4 regions of the Photobacterium sp. GB-50 genome follow, and region 1 is predicted to be linked to each of the others. Evidence: predicted binding sites of a transcription regulator. Region 1 holds the regulator's gene; each other region holds the start of a gene.

Region 1 (3,206 bases):
TACCTGAGCAGTTATCTCCGGGTATTTCACTCTGAGACTAATAGGTTCACTGTATTACTTACAGTAAGGATTGTGCAGCATGGAACAATTATTTACCGCGTTATGGCAAGATTATACTCAGCGATTATGCCCTTCAGCGCTGAATATTCGGCAATTACTTACCGAAGATGCGCCACTTAGAAATGATCATATTGCGTTGCGTACTTTTGCACTACCGAAATGTGGTTTAGCAAGATTAGCGGCCCCTTTTATTGCGGTAGGTTATAAACCCAAAGGTCGATATCATTTCAAAGCGAAAAAGTTATATGCAGAGCACTTTGAACATCCCGATCCTGCTGCGCCTAAAGTATTTATTAGTGAACTGCAATTAGGATTATGTTCAACAGAGTTACAAACAGAAGTACGTCAGCTTGTCGATCAAGTTGATGATGCTTATTTTGCTGATCCTGCTTTTCTTTCTCAAGGTAAACCATGGCAATTAAGCCGTGATAGTTATCAGTTTTTAAATGCAGAAAGTGAATATGCAGGGTGGGTGGCAGCGCATGGTTTTGGTGCTAATCATTTTACTATTGATATTAATCAGCTTGAGCAATTTAATGAAATTTCTGAAGTGAACCATTTTCTCGAATCAAGTGGTTTTGACATTAATCAGGCGGGAGGTGCGGTAAAAGGCGATCCTACTGTGATGTTAGAGCAATCAGCAACCATGGCTGATAAAGTCATGGTCACGTTTTCTGATGGTGAGATGTTGGTCTCTGGCGGATTTTATGAGTTTGCTAAACGTTATTTACAGCCTGATGGTGAGATTTATACCGGATTTGTTGAAGCTTCGGCAGATAAGATCTTTGAAAGTACTTATAACTCTTGAACAGTGTAAACAAGGCAATAAAAAGCAGCCAATTGGCTGCTTTTTTTTAAATCTGTTAATTATCGAGGGGCGATCCCCAAATACCACTGTCTTCAACAGGACAGCGACGTAAACCTGTTTGCTGTTCTAAATAACAACGACGGTCACTAAAGCCTGTCATCTCAATAGTTGTAGGTTGAGGAGCGATAGCACCAGGTACAGTGGTGTAGCTATTCGGGGCAAAACGTTCAATATCCATATAAAAACCAAAAAAAGATGAACTCCATTCATTGCTTGAATTTAGCATTTAATTTGAGCAATACAAATTAATTAATGGCATTAATGACACACTTTTTAAAGGTATTTATGGGGGGATTATTAATCAATAAGAAATAAAAAAGCCGCAACAGTGTGCGGCTTTTTTCGTACGGTTAAAGACGTTAAAAATTAACGCGTACCGTAAACAACAATCGTCTTACCGTGAGCAGAGATAAGGTTCTGCTCTTCAAGCATTTTCAGAATACGACCCACTGTTTCACGAGAACAGCCAACAATTTGACCGATTTCTTGACGAGTGATCTTAATCTGCATGCCATCAGGGTGCGTCATTGCATCTGGTTGTTTTGCAAGATTTAGCAATGTCTGTGCGATACGACCTGTAACGTCTAAGAATGCCAAATCACCTACTTTCTGGCTTGTCACTTGTAGGCGACTTGCCATTTGAGCAGATAAGCGCATCAGAATATCAGGGTTAACCTGAATTAACTGACGGAATTTTTTGAATGAAATTTCTGCTACTTCACAAGGACTTTTCGCACGAACCCAAGCAGTACGCTCTTGATCTTCTTCGAATAAGCCAAGCTCACCAATAAAGTCACCTTGGTTTAGGTAAGAAAGGATCATCTCCTTACCTTCTTCATCCTTGATTAGTACAGCAACAGAACCCTTCACAATGTAGTACAACGTTTCTGCTTTCTCACCTGCGTGGATCAGCGTACTTTTCGATGGGTACTTGTGAATATGACAATGGGAAAGAAACCACTCTAAAGTTGGATCTGTTTGCGGTTTACCTGGAACCATATTACTAACTTCCTCTGCATTTGTTGCCCAACAGCATTGGTTTCTTTTCTAACTTTTATCACGAGAAAAAAAACTGCCTACTGATAGGGTATCCATTCAGCCGCTGGGCTGCAAGCTAACTTGAATAAGTTAGAGTGTATCCTTTTTCTGCGCCTTTTTCTTGATATTGATCTAGTAGATTCGTTCATTTCATATGGATAACTGTGCACAGGATCACAATGCGGCGAGATAATTTTAAGTGGTGCGATAAGTAATGATTATTACGACGATTTTTAGAGAGGAAAAAAGTTGTTATTAAGGCGGAGAATTAGGATTTACATTCATTATTTAATCAATAAGACTAGAGACAATTATTGGGCGTTTGAATAAGGATTAAGCGATGCAGTCCCGAGTAAAATGGGTAGAAGATATGACTTTTTTAGGTCAATCTAGCTCCGGTCATAGTGTAGTCATGGATGGTAATGGAGGGGATAAAGCTCCAAGTCCAATGGAATTGGTATTAATGGCGGCGGGAGGGTGTAGCTCAGTAGATGTTGTCAGTGGTTTACAATCCCAAGCGCAAAATATTGTGGGTTGTGAGGTTCTTATTTCAGCTGAGCGTCGAGAGCAAGCGCCACGTTTGTTTACCGCAGCCAATTTGCATTTTATTGTTTCAGGTTTTGATTTAAATGAAACCTTAGTGGCTAACACCATTGCTGATTCTTTAGAGAAATATTGCTCTGTATGCTTGATGATTGCTGAAAAGGTTAAGTTGACTCATTCGTATGAAATCATCACTGCTTAATAATGATTGAGATGAAAAAGGTTGGTGTTTGTGCCAACCTTTTTTCTATTTATTTTCGTTTGTGCAAACTTAACTGATTTTCCCTGTATTAATCAGTTTCTCGATAAGGGGGCGCATGATCAATTCCATTGCAAAACTCATTTTTCCACCAGGGACGACAAGCGTGTTATGACGTGACATAAATGAGCCTTGGATCATGGAAAGTAAATACGGAAAATCGACATTATTTAAACCGCGAAATCGGATCACAACAAAGCTTTCATCTAAGCTTGGGATCCCTTTGGCACTCACCGGGTTTGAGGTATCAACGGTTGGTACACGTTGAAAGTTGATATGTGTGCGTGAAAATTGCGGAGTTAAATAATTTAAGTAATCGTCCATGGAGCGAACGATTGACTCCATCACCGCTTCGCGAGAGTGCCCTCGATCTCTCGTGTCACGAACAATTTTTTGGATCCACTCCAAGTTAACAATGGGTACCATTCCAATAAGAAG
Region 2 (3,206 bases), on a different contig from region 1:
GCAAAATGGTAACTCGCGTTGGGATTTATTAGATATTATGCGTACTTGTTACGCATTGCGCCCAGAGGGTGTCAACTGGCCACTTGATGATGAAGATCGTCCTAGCTTTAAGCTTGAAAAGCTCTCTATTGCTAATGGCATTGAACACGCTAATGCTCACGATGCAATGGCTGATGTTTACGCAACAATCGAGCTAGCTAAAATCATTAAAACGAATCAACCTAAGTTGTTTGATTACCTGTTTGATTTACGTCATAAACGCAAGCTACAAGAATTAATCGATATTGTTAACTTAACACCGTTAGTTCATATCTCTGGCATGTTTGGTACTGATTGTGGCAATACAAGCTGGATTGTTCCAGTGGCATGGCACCCTGATAATAAGAACGCTGTAATTACAGTGAACCTTGCACTTGATCCTACCCCATTAATTGAGCTTGATGCCGACCAACTGCGTGAGCGTTTATATACTAAGCGTGTTGATTTAGCGCCAGATGAATTACCGGTGCCCGTTAAAGAAGTGCATTTGAATAAGTGCCCTGTTCTTGCTCCAGCTAAAACATTAAAAGCTGAAGATGCCGCGCGTTTAGGGATTGATAGAGAGCAATGTTTAAAGAACCTTGCCTTGATTAAACGGCACCCTGAAATTCGTGAAAAGTTAATCGAAATGTTTAGTGTTAAACGTGAATATGCGGCTAACGATAATGTTGATGCGATGCTCTACGATGGGTTCTTCTCAACAGCGGATCGTTCAACCATGGATATTATCCGTGAAACAGCGCCCGATCAGTTAGCTTCCCTTGAAATCAATGTCGATGACAAGCGTATTAAGCCGCTGTTATTCCGCTATCGTGCCCGTAATTTCCCAATGACCTTAAGTTATGAAGAGCAAATACGTTGGAAGCATCATTGTCAGGATTTCTTTGAGGTGAATATGCCAAAGTATATGGAGAACTTTGAGGCAGTCGCCTACGAGCATGAATCTGACGAAAGTAAGATGAAGGTTTTACACTCACTTTATGATTATATATCTAAATTGGTTTAAGCCTTTTTACTAACACGATAGCGATGAATGAAGCCTATTACGTGACTTTCTTTTTGAATGTCGCGAATAGGCTTCTTTTTTTTAAGATTTTTATGTAGTGATTTATTTGATGATTACGTCATTAACGTTAACAATTAAAGACAACAATAAAACGGCTCACTGATTTGCGTTTATTAATAACGGAATAGCGATCATTGATACCGTGACGCTAGAGATCTATTAAGCGGTAGGTGTGCACTATGACAACACAAACCCTATTGAAATGTTATAGCTACGACAAAATAGATTTTTTTCCTGAAAAGCATCTATTGATATGGAAAGATCATACGCAAACGTTATTAACGCGAGAAGAATCTCGGTTATTAGAAGTGTTATGTCTCTGCGCTGGAGAAGTGATTGGAGCCGATTCACTCTACCGTAAAACGTTTACATCATTAGATGCGTTTGAAGAAACCAGTGATCACAATTATGACTTGAACTTACTACTGGTATCACTCACAGGTAAGTTACAATGTAACGGAGTAATGGCGATACCTATCCATGTTGTGCCTCACTATGGCTTTCGTGTCCCATTACCTTCGAAAACATCACGTCGACTGCCTTTTACTACCCGTCCTTGCCCTCGTGCTACCCCCTCTAAAAAAAAGCCATTGTTATTCAATAAGGCATGGTTTAAGTATGTGGTAATCGATTTTATTTGGCTAAAAGTGACGATTCTTTTGACACTTGCCGCGCTCATTGGTCTATTTTTGTGGAATTAAGCATCAATAAATATCACGCGATCTACATTTTTTAACGAATTATCTAAATAACGCTCTTTTTTGTGTGACAAATAACACGTTTATTTGTATGATAAATAAAATTTTCTAGCATTACTTTTTTTACTATGGATTACATTCGATCTTTTGCCATTGTTATGTTTTGCTTTTTACTTGGTCAAGGCATACAACATCTGACTCATTTGCCGATCCCTGGCAGTATTATTGGCTTGTTTTTACTGTTCTTTAGCCTCGTTACTGGCATATGCAAAACAAAATGGGTCGATAAAACCTGTAATTTACTCATCAAACACATGGCATTGCTATTCGTGCCTGTTGGAGTTGGCTTAATAAACTACCTTGGTTTAATTAAGCACAATGCAACTATCATCTTTGCGAGCACATTAGGCAGCACATTAATTGTATTGCTTGTGATCGGCCTTGCGCTTCATCATAAGGAAAAAGAGTCATGATCTGGTTAGTTGCAACGCTAGTGGTATTTTACAGCATGCGCTATTTAGCAATGAAGATTCGTAATCCACTTTTTAATCCATTGCTCATTTCGCTGATTATTTTAATCGCAGCACTGCATTGGTTACAGGTGCCGTATGAAACCTACTTTGCAGATAACGAAATAATTAACTATTTGTTAGGTCCTGCGGTAGTGGCCTTAGCCTTACCTTTATATCAGCAACTGCCTTTAATTAAGCGTAAGTGGAAAACCATTTTAAGTGCCTGTTTTGTTGGTAGTATCTTGTCGATGACATTTGGTACCTCCATTGCGTTTTTAATGGGTGCTGATGCTCAACTTGCAGCCAGTATTTTACCTAAATCTATTACCACACCACTTGCGATGGCCGCTTCTCAACAAATTGGCGGGATTCCTGCGATTACAGCAGCAATGGTTATTATTGTTGGTCTATTTGGTGCAGTGTTAGGTTATCCAGTGATGAAACTGGTCCGTATTTACCATCCGTTAGCAAAAGGGTTAACGATTGGTACGGTATCTCATGCTTTAGGTACAGCAAAAGCTGTCGAAGAAAATTATCAAGAAGGGGCATTTAGCTCATTAGCGTTAGTGATCTGTGGGATCATGACAACGTTACTCGCTCCCATCATGTTCCCTATTTTAGAACACCTGTTTTTCCACTAAGTTATTCCTATCTCATGTTATGAGCTTAAACACTAATTCTTATTAGTTTTAAGTTCATAATGTTTTGATAACTATTTATTACAGGAAAAATTACATTTACATGTGTGAGTTCGCTCTCGATAATGTATACCATCCTGCACTATCATTATTAATGTGACTCAAATCACACTTGATTGATGACAATTAACTTAGAATGTTTCTCCATCAACAATACGGAGTAACACACCAATGCACGCAAAAGTTATGGATG
Region 3 (3,206 bases), on a different contig from region 1:
TTATGAACAACATACTTGTAGATCTGAATTTCATCCGCTTTTGTTGTTAGCGTGTTGAAACGTGTTGCGATTTCGTTTTGACCTGCTGTTGCTACTTCGTGGTGGTGAGCTTCAACAACTAGACCCATTTCTTCCATGATTAAACACATAGCAGAACGGATGTCTTGTGATGAATCAACAGGTGCTACTGGGAAGTAACCGCCTTTAACACCTGGACGGTGACCTTTGTTACCGCCTTCGAAATCAGAACCGGTATTCCATGCAGCTTCTACGTCATCAATTTTGAAGAAAGAGCCAGACATGTCAGTGTTAAACTTAACATCGTCAAATAGGAAGAATTCTGGCTCAGGGCCGATAAGAACCGTGTCTGCGATACCTGTTGAACGCATGAACTCTTCTGCACGCTTCGCGATAGAGCGAGGATCACGGTCGTAACCTTGCATTGTTGCTGGCTCTAAAATATCACAACGGATATTTAGCGTAGCGTCTTCAGTGAATGGGTCTAGTACCGCGCTTGATGCGTCAGGCATCATTACCATGTCTGATTCGTTGATACCCTTCCAACCTGCAACTGAAGAGCCATCAAACATTTTACCTTCTTCGAAGAAATCAGCATCAATTTGATGAGATGGGATCGAGATATGCTGTTCTTTACCTTTTGTATCGGTAAAACGTAGGTCAATAAACTTAACTTCATTTTCCTGGATCAGCGCTAGTACGTTTTCTACTGACATCTTGAGTAACCTCCGGTGTTATATAAGGGCATGGCCGCAAATCTAGTGTTGCTCATTTCTGAGAATGAGCAGTTCTGAATGTTCTTAAGCGAAAACCATGCCAATTTTTAAAAGCTTTAAGAATGCGGTTTTTACGCATTGCTAAAGCTTAATTAATCCATTTTTGCACTATATTGATGCATTGATGCACTGTTTTGGTGCATCGATGTGTCATTAACAATAATAGAACATGCTTACTATCGCGATGTTAAAAATTATTGTCAATTCATAATCTCCTTAAAAAAGAGTTTTTATTATTAAAGGAGAACTGTGTACCTCTAATGATGTTTTTATCCGTAGGGAGTGAGAAAACAGGGTTAAGTGGGGATTTATGGTCTGAATAGAAGGGTTCAAAAAAATAAAATCAGGCCAAAAAGCGAGTAAAAATGCGGCTCTAGAGCATGGTCATAAAAAAGCTGGTGATATAAATCACATATTTCGTGGGTTTTGGCGTAAAATCTGTTAAATTATGAGCCGTTTTTTTAATCAAGTAGCCTCTAGTGAAGATGCTGCATGTTCTGAGTGAATGTGAAACTAATGTCTAATCAATCGATCGATAAATTAAGAAATATCGCAATTATTGCTCACGTTGACCATGGTAAAACTACCTTGGTTGATAAACTTCTACAGCAGTCTGGCACGTTAGAGGGTCGCGGCGAAGCCGAAGAACGTGTGATGGATTCTAACGATATCGAGAAAGAGCGTGGCATTACCATTCTTGCTAAGAACACAGCAATCAACTGGAATGACTACCGCATCAACATCGTAGATACCCCTGGACACGCCGATTTCGGTGGTGAAGTAGAGCGTATCATGTCTATGGTTGACTCTGTATTGCTTATCGTTGATGCAGTTGACGGCCCGATGCCTCAAACTCGTTTCGTAACGCAAAAAGCGTTTGCATACGGTCTTAAGCCAATCGTTGTTATCAACAAGATTGACCGTCCAGGTGCACGTCCTGAGTGGGTTATGGATCAAGTATTTGACCTATTCGATAACCTTGGTGCAACTGACGAACAGCTAGACTTCCAAGTGGTTTACGCATCAGCACTAAACGGTTGGGCAACACTAGAAGAAGGCGAAACTGGCGAGAACATGGAACCATTGTTCCAATCTATCGTTGATAACGTTGCAGCGCCTTCAGTAGATGTTGATGGCCCACTACAGATGCAAATCTCTCAGCTAGATTACAGCTCTTACGTTGGTGTTATCGGTGTTGCGCGTATTACTCGTGGTACAGTGAAAGCTAACCAACAAGTCACTATCGTAAGTGCTGACGGTTCTAAGCGTAACGGTAAAGTAGGTACAGTTCTAGGTTACCTAGGTCTTGAGCGTCATGAAGTTGAAGAAGCGAAAGCGGGCGACATCATTGCAATCACAGGTCTTGGCGAGCTTAAGATTTCTGACACTATTTGTGATCAGAACTGTGTTGAAGCGCTAACGCCTCTTTCTGTTGATGAGCCAACAGTTACTATGACTTTCCAAGTAAACAACTCTCCGTTTGCTGGTAAAGAAGGTAAGTTCGTTACTTCACGTAACATCCTAGAGCGTCTTCAAAAAGAACTAGTACACAACGTTGCACTACGTGTTGAAGAAACAGCTGACCCAGATAAATTCCGCGTATCAGGCCGTGGTGAACTTCACCTATCTATCCTGATCGAAAATATGCGTCGTGAAGGCTACGAGCTAGCAGTATCACGTCCAGAAGTTATCATCAAAGAAGAAGACGGCCAGCTAATGGAACCGTTTGAAACTGTGACAATCGACGTGGTGGAAGAGCACCAAGGCGGTATCATGGAAAATATCGGTCTTCGTAAAGGTGAGCTAACTGATATGGCACCAGATGGTAAAGGCCGTGTTCGCATGGACTTCATGATGCCTTCTCGTGGTCTTATCGGTTTCCAAACTGAGTTCATGACACTGACTTCAGGTTCAGGTCTTCTTTACCATACGTTTGATCACTACGGTCCTCACAAGGGCGGTACTATCGGTCAGCGTAACAACGGTGTATTGATTTCTAACGCAACAGGTAAAGCACTGACTTATGCATTGTTTAACCTACAAGAGCGTGGCCGTCTATTTGCTGAGCACGCAGACGAAGTTTACGAAGGTCAGATCATCGGTATTCATAACCGTTCTAACGACCTTACAGTTAACTGCCTGAAAGGTAAGCAGCTTACAAACGTTCGTGCTTCTGGTACTGACGAAGCGCAAACTCTTTCTCCAGCTATCAAGTACACACTTGAGCAAGCACTAGAATTCATCGATAACGATGAACTAGTAGAAGTGACACCTTTAAGCATCCGTATTCGTAAGAAACTTCTTACTGAAAACGATCGTAAGCGTGCTGGTCGTACAAAGTAATTACTGATTAATTTCATTAGTTATTAAGCAATCCCTCGGTTGGTAACAATCGGGGGATTGTTGTATCTG
Region 4 (3,206 bases), on a different contig from region 1:
AAGCATCATGGTGCTCTTGTGTTGATTCCACGGTTTCTTGTTGATAATTAATATGCTGAGCAACAACATACCCTGACTGCGCTTCTGCACTGGCAACCCATAGTACACCGTTCATACTTTTCTCTTGCAACGCTTTTATATTGGAAGCCAGTTGTACTTTATGTTGGTGCTTAAACAAGCGTTCATCAAACAGAGCAAGTTGGCGGCGACACCTTGCTGCGATGTGGTTTAATTGATCATAAAATGTTTTTGGATTTATCTCTAAGCGACGACAAATATCTCGCACGGGATAACCAGTAAATAATAACCCTAAGAGTTTTTGTTGTATAAGATGTTTATTATTACTACCAGACCAACGATCAACAAATGTTTGGTCGCATGCTTTACAACGATAACGTTGCCTGTCACCACTAAAGCCAAATGCGTGATATAAATGTCTATGTGTTAATGCTGAAAACACGTTATTTTCACAGGCGTTATTTGTGCATTTAGGAAGATCGCCGCTTTGTTGGGTTTGGTAACGTAGCGCTTCTTCTACAATATCTTGGTTATTCAATAAAGGAGGAAAAGCACCACATTCACGGCATACCAATATCGGACGATTTTTGTTTGCCTGTTGTAGCACATAGTCATTTGGATTATGTGAACCAAAGTTCTTACAACTCAATGTCTTACAGTGATTAAACTGATGGCCATTAAAAGCCAAAGGTAACTGCTCAATGGGGTTTGCTGTTGTAAGAGATGTCGACATAATCAAACCTTATTTTTGAGGGGTCTTAACAATGAGTATAAATATATTATCAAGGTTGTTACTAAGCAGGCGTGGGATTTGTGAGAAGGGGCTGAGTAAATAGTACTCAGCACTGTCAGAGAACAATACGTTTCAATAATATGTTACCTATGATTGTGTAAGACGCCACATTTTACATTATCGAGCTGGTTTCTATTAATTGAAGGTATTGATTAAACTAACATCCCTTTAGTTTTTATCTTTGTATAGAAATAAGCGGTCAACATATCGGGGAAGAATGCCTCCCGCTTATGGAGTATTTATAACGAAATTGCTGTTTCTAGTGCGATATTCATCATTTCATTAAATGACGTTTGACGATCTTCTGCACTGAGCTTTTCACCACGTTTGATATGATCAGAAACCGTTAAAATAGTCAGTGCTTTTGCACCTAACTCTGCAGCAACGCCGTAAATACCAGCGGCCTCCATATCTACGCCAAGGATACCGAGCTTTTCCATTTTATCGAAAAGATCGCTTTCTGGACTGTAGAATAAATCAGCAGAGAAAACATTACCGACACGAACAGGTACTTTCTGTGCTCGTGCTTGATTGACAGCAGTTTCTAATAAGTGATAATCCGCAATTGCTGCAAAGTCATGATCTGAGAAGCGAATACGGTTAACTTTCGAATCTGTTGAGGCGCCCATACCGATGATCACATCCATCAGTTTTACATCATCATGGACAGCGCCACAGCTACCAATACGGATAATATTTTTAACACCAAAGTCTTTAATTAATTCGTGGACATAAATAGAGCATGAAGGGATACCCATACCATGCCCCATAACTGAAATACGTTGACCTTTATAGGTACCAGTGTAGCCATACATACTACGTACGTCACAAACACGCTTAACATCATCTAGGTAAGTTTCAGCAATATACTGAGCACGTAGAGGATCACCAGGCATTAGTACTGTTTCTGCAAAATCGCCAAGCTCTGCGTTAATATGTGGGGTAGCCATATATTGCTCCTAGATTTTAATAATTAACAAAGGTTATTGTTGCGTTTCAATGGAAGCAGTTTATGAGAGCAGGATGATTATTCTCGCGATCAATATCACATAATTTAGGCTGTTTTAGATAAAATAGTAAGTTGTTTACTAATTCTGTTGAAAAAGAGAGGGTGGACTTCTTTTTTGATAGTTGATTACGCAAATTTTGCCGTAAGAAAACCCAAATGATTATGATGCATGGCTATTTTGATCACTTTTGTTTTTAGGTAAAATGAATCAATATAATTAAAGCGAGCATAATTGATGTATAACCTTACGTTACTGTCTGATGGTGAAAGAACACGTATTGAATTAGATAAGCAGGCAGCTTATACCGTATGGAAAGTAAAAAACGGTAAGGTTGGCTATGAGGCATTTGCTGAACTTATTAACAATATTGACGATGATGATGAGCGAGATTTCTGTGAGAAATCAGTGACCAAATATAAACATCAAATGGGTGTTAATTAACGGTTCAGCATTACTTTTATCGGAATTTGGCTACTGCAATGGTAGCCGTTTGTTTACCTTTCGCGAAAATTCTCCTTTTTAAGAAAAGAATAATATATTCTCAGATATGCTTTAAAGACTACCTTTTTATCGTGAGACAAAAGATGAAAAACATAGTCTTAATTTGTGATATTGATGTAAAAAAAGGTAGTAGTTTTTTGGATTTTTTAATTCAGCTACCGGATTCAAACAAACACTTCATTTTATTCGCACGATCTATTTCAGATGACGCTTATTCTGTCTTAAAATCAAAAAACTATACCTATTCCGCTTTTGCAAATTCCGCCCAATTATTTGCTTTACTACTACGTTATCGTCCTCATCTTATCCATTTCCATTTTTATGGTATTGGTCACCTTTATACATTTATTGCCCGCATTTTTTGTTCGAAAATTGTGCTTACCATGCATAATTCACCACCAAAACACGTTGAGATAACAGGATGGCGTCGATGGAAGCAATGGGTTCTTGGTATGCCAATTACTCGTCTTTGTGCGATTTCACCTTTTATTCAGCGATGGTTAGAAGCGTTTATGCCCTCTGAAAAAATAGTGCTGATTAATAATGGTATAAATTTATCGCGATTTAACTATAAAAAATTACCGCCAATTACGAATAAATTACGTTGTTTTTATATCGGAAGTTTGAGTGCAGAAAAAGGAATCCACTACTTATTAGATCTCTTTTCTCAACCAGAATTAGCAACGATTGCACAATTAGATATTTATGGGGATGGAGAACTGTCTGAGCAGGTGAAGCTCACAGCCTATCGAGAAAATTCGATTTATTACCATGGGCGTTCAGCAAAAATTGAGCAGGATTTACAACACGCACATATTGTATTAATGCCATCTTGTTGGCAGGAAGCTTTCGGATATGTCGCCGTTGAAGCAATGGCAGTAGGG

The links. The regulator CRP, encoded in region 1, controls carbon source genes, mostly activating them, when cyclic AMP is high. The targets are predictions, from matches to a motif close to TGTGANNNNNNTCACA.
Region 2: a site for CRP is predicted at 1,870-1,885, ahead of C9J41_RS12170 (CidA/LrgA family protein). Genes of this name have one in related genera too.
Region 3: a site for CRP is predicted at 1,192-1,207, ahead of typA (translational GTPase TypA). Genes of this name have one in related genera too.
Region 4: a site for CRP is predicted at 1,846-1,861, ahead of deoD (purine-nucleoside phosphorylase). Genes of this name have one in related genera too.

Annotation. Positions count from the first base shown of each region.
Region 1 is NZ_PYNX01000009.1:17,462-20,667, reverse strand. Features, by position in the region: gene astD (succinylglutamate-semialdehyde dehydrogenase) at 1-35, shown strand, start outside; gene C9J41_RS12760 (DUF1338 domain-containing protein) at 80-868, shown strand; gene C9J41_RS12755 (hypothetical protein) at 924-1,106, opposite strand; gene crp (cAMP-activated global transcriptional regulator CRP) at 1,295-1,927, opposite strand; gene C9J41_RS12745 (OsmC family protein) at 2,307-2,711, shown strand; gene C9J41_RS12740 (phosphoribulokinase) at 2,781-3,206, opposite strand, start outside.
Region 2 is NZ_PYNX01000008.1:68,895-72,100, forward strand. Features, by position in the region: gene sbcB (exodeoxyribonuclease I) at 1-1,045, shown strand, start outside; gene C9J41_RS12165 (hypothetical protein) at 1,285-1,806, shown strand; gene C9J41_RS12170 (CidA/LrgA family protein) at 1,932-2,276, shown strand; gene C9J41_RS12175 (CidB/LrgB family autolysis modulator) at 2,273-2,956, shown strand; gene cdd (cytidine deaminase) at 3,185-3,206, shown strand, end outside.
Region 3 is NZ_PYNX01000016.1:61,874-65,079, forward strand. Features, by position in the region: gene glnA (glutamate--ammonia ligase) at 1-734, opposite strand, end outside; gene typA (translational GTPase TypA) at 1,311-3,137, shown strand.
Region 4 is NZ_PYNX01000003.1:135,890-139,095, forward strand. Features, by position in the region: gene C9J41_RS05670 (lactate dehydrogenase) at 1-751, opposite strand, end outside; gene deoD (purine-nucleoside phosphorylase) at 1,051-1,761, opposite strand; gene C9J41_RS05680 (DUF3283 family protein) at 2,056-2,262, shown strand; gene C9J41_RS05685 (glycosyltransferase family 4 protein) at 2,301-3,206, shown strand, end outside.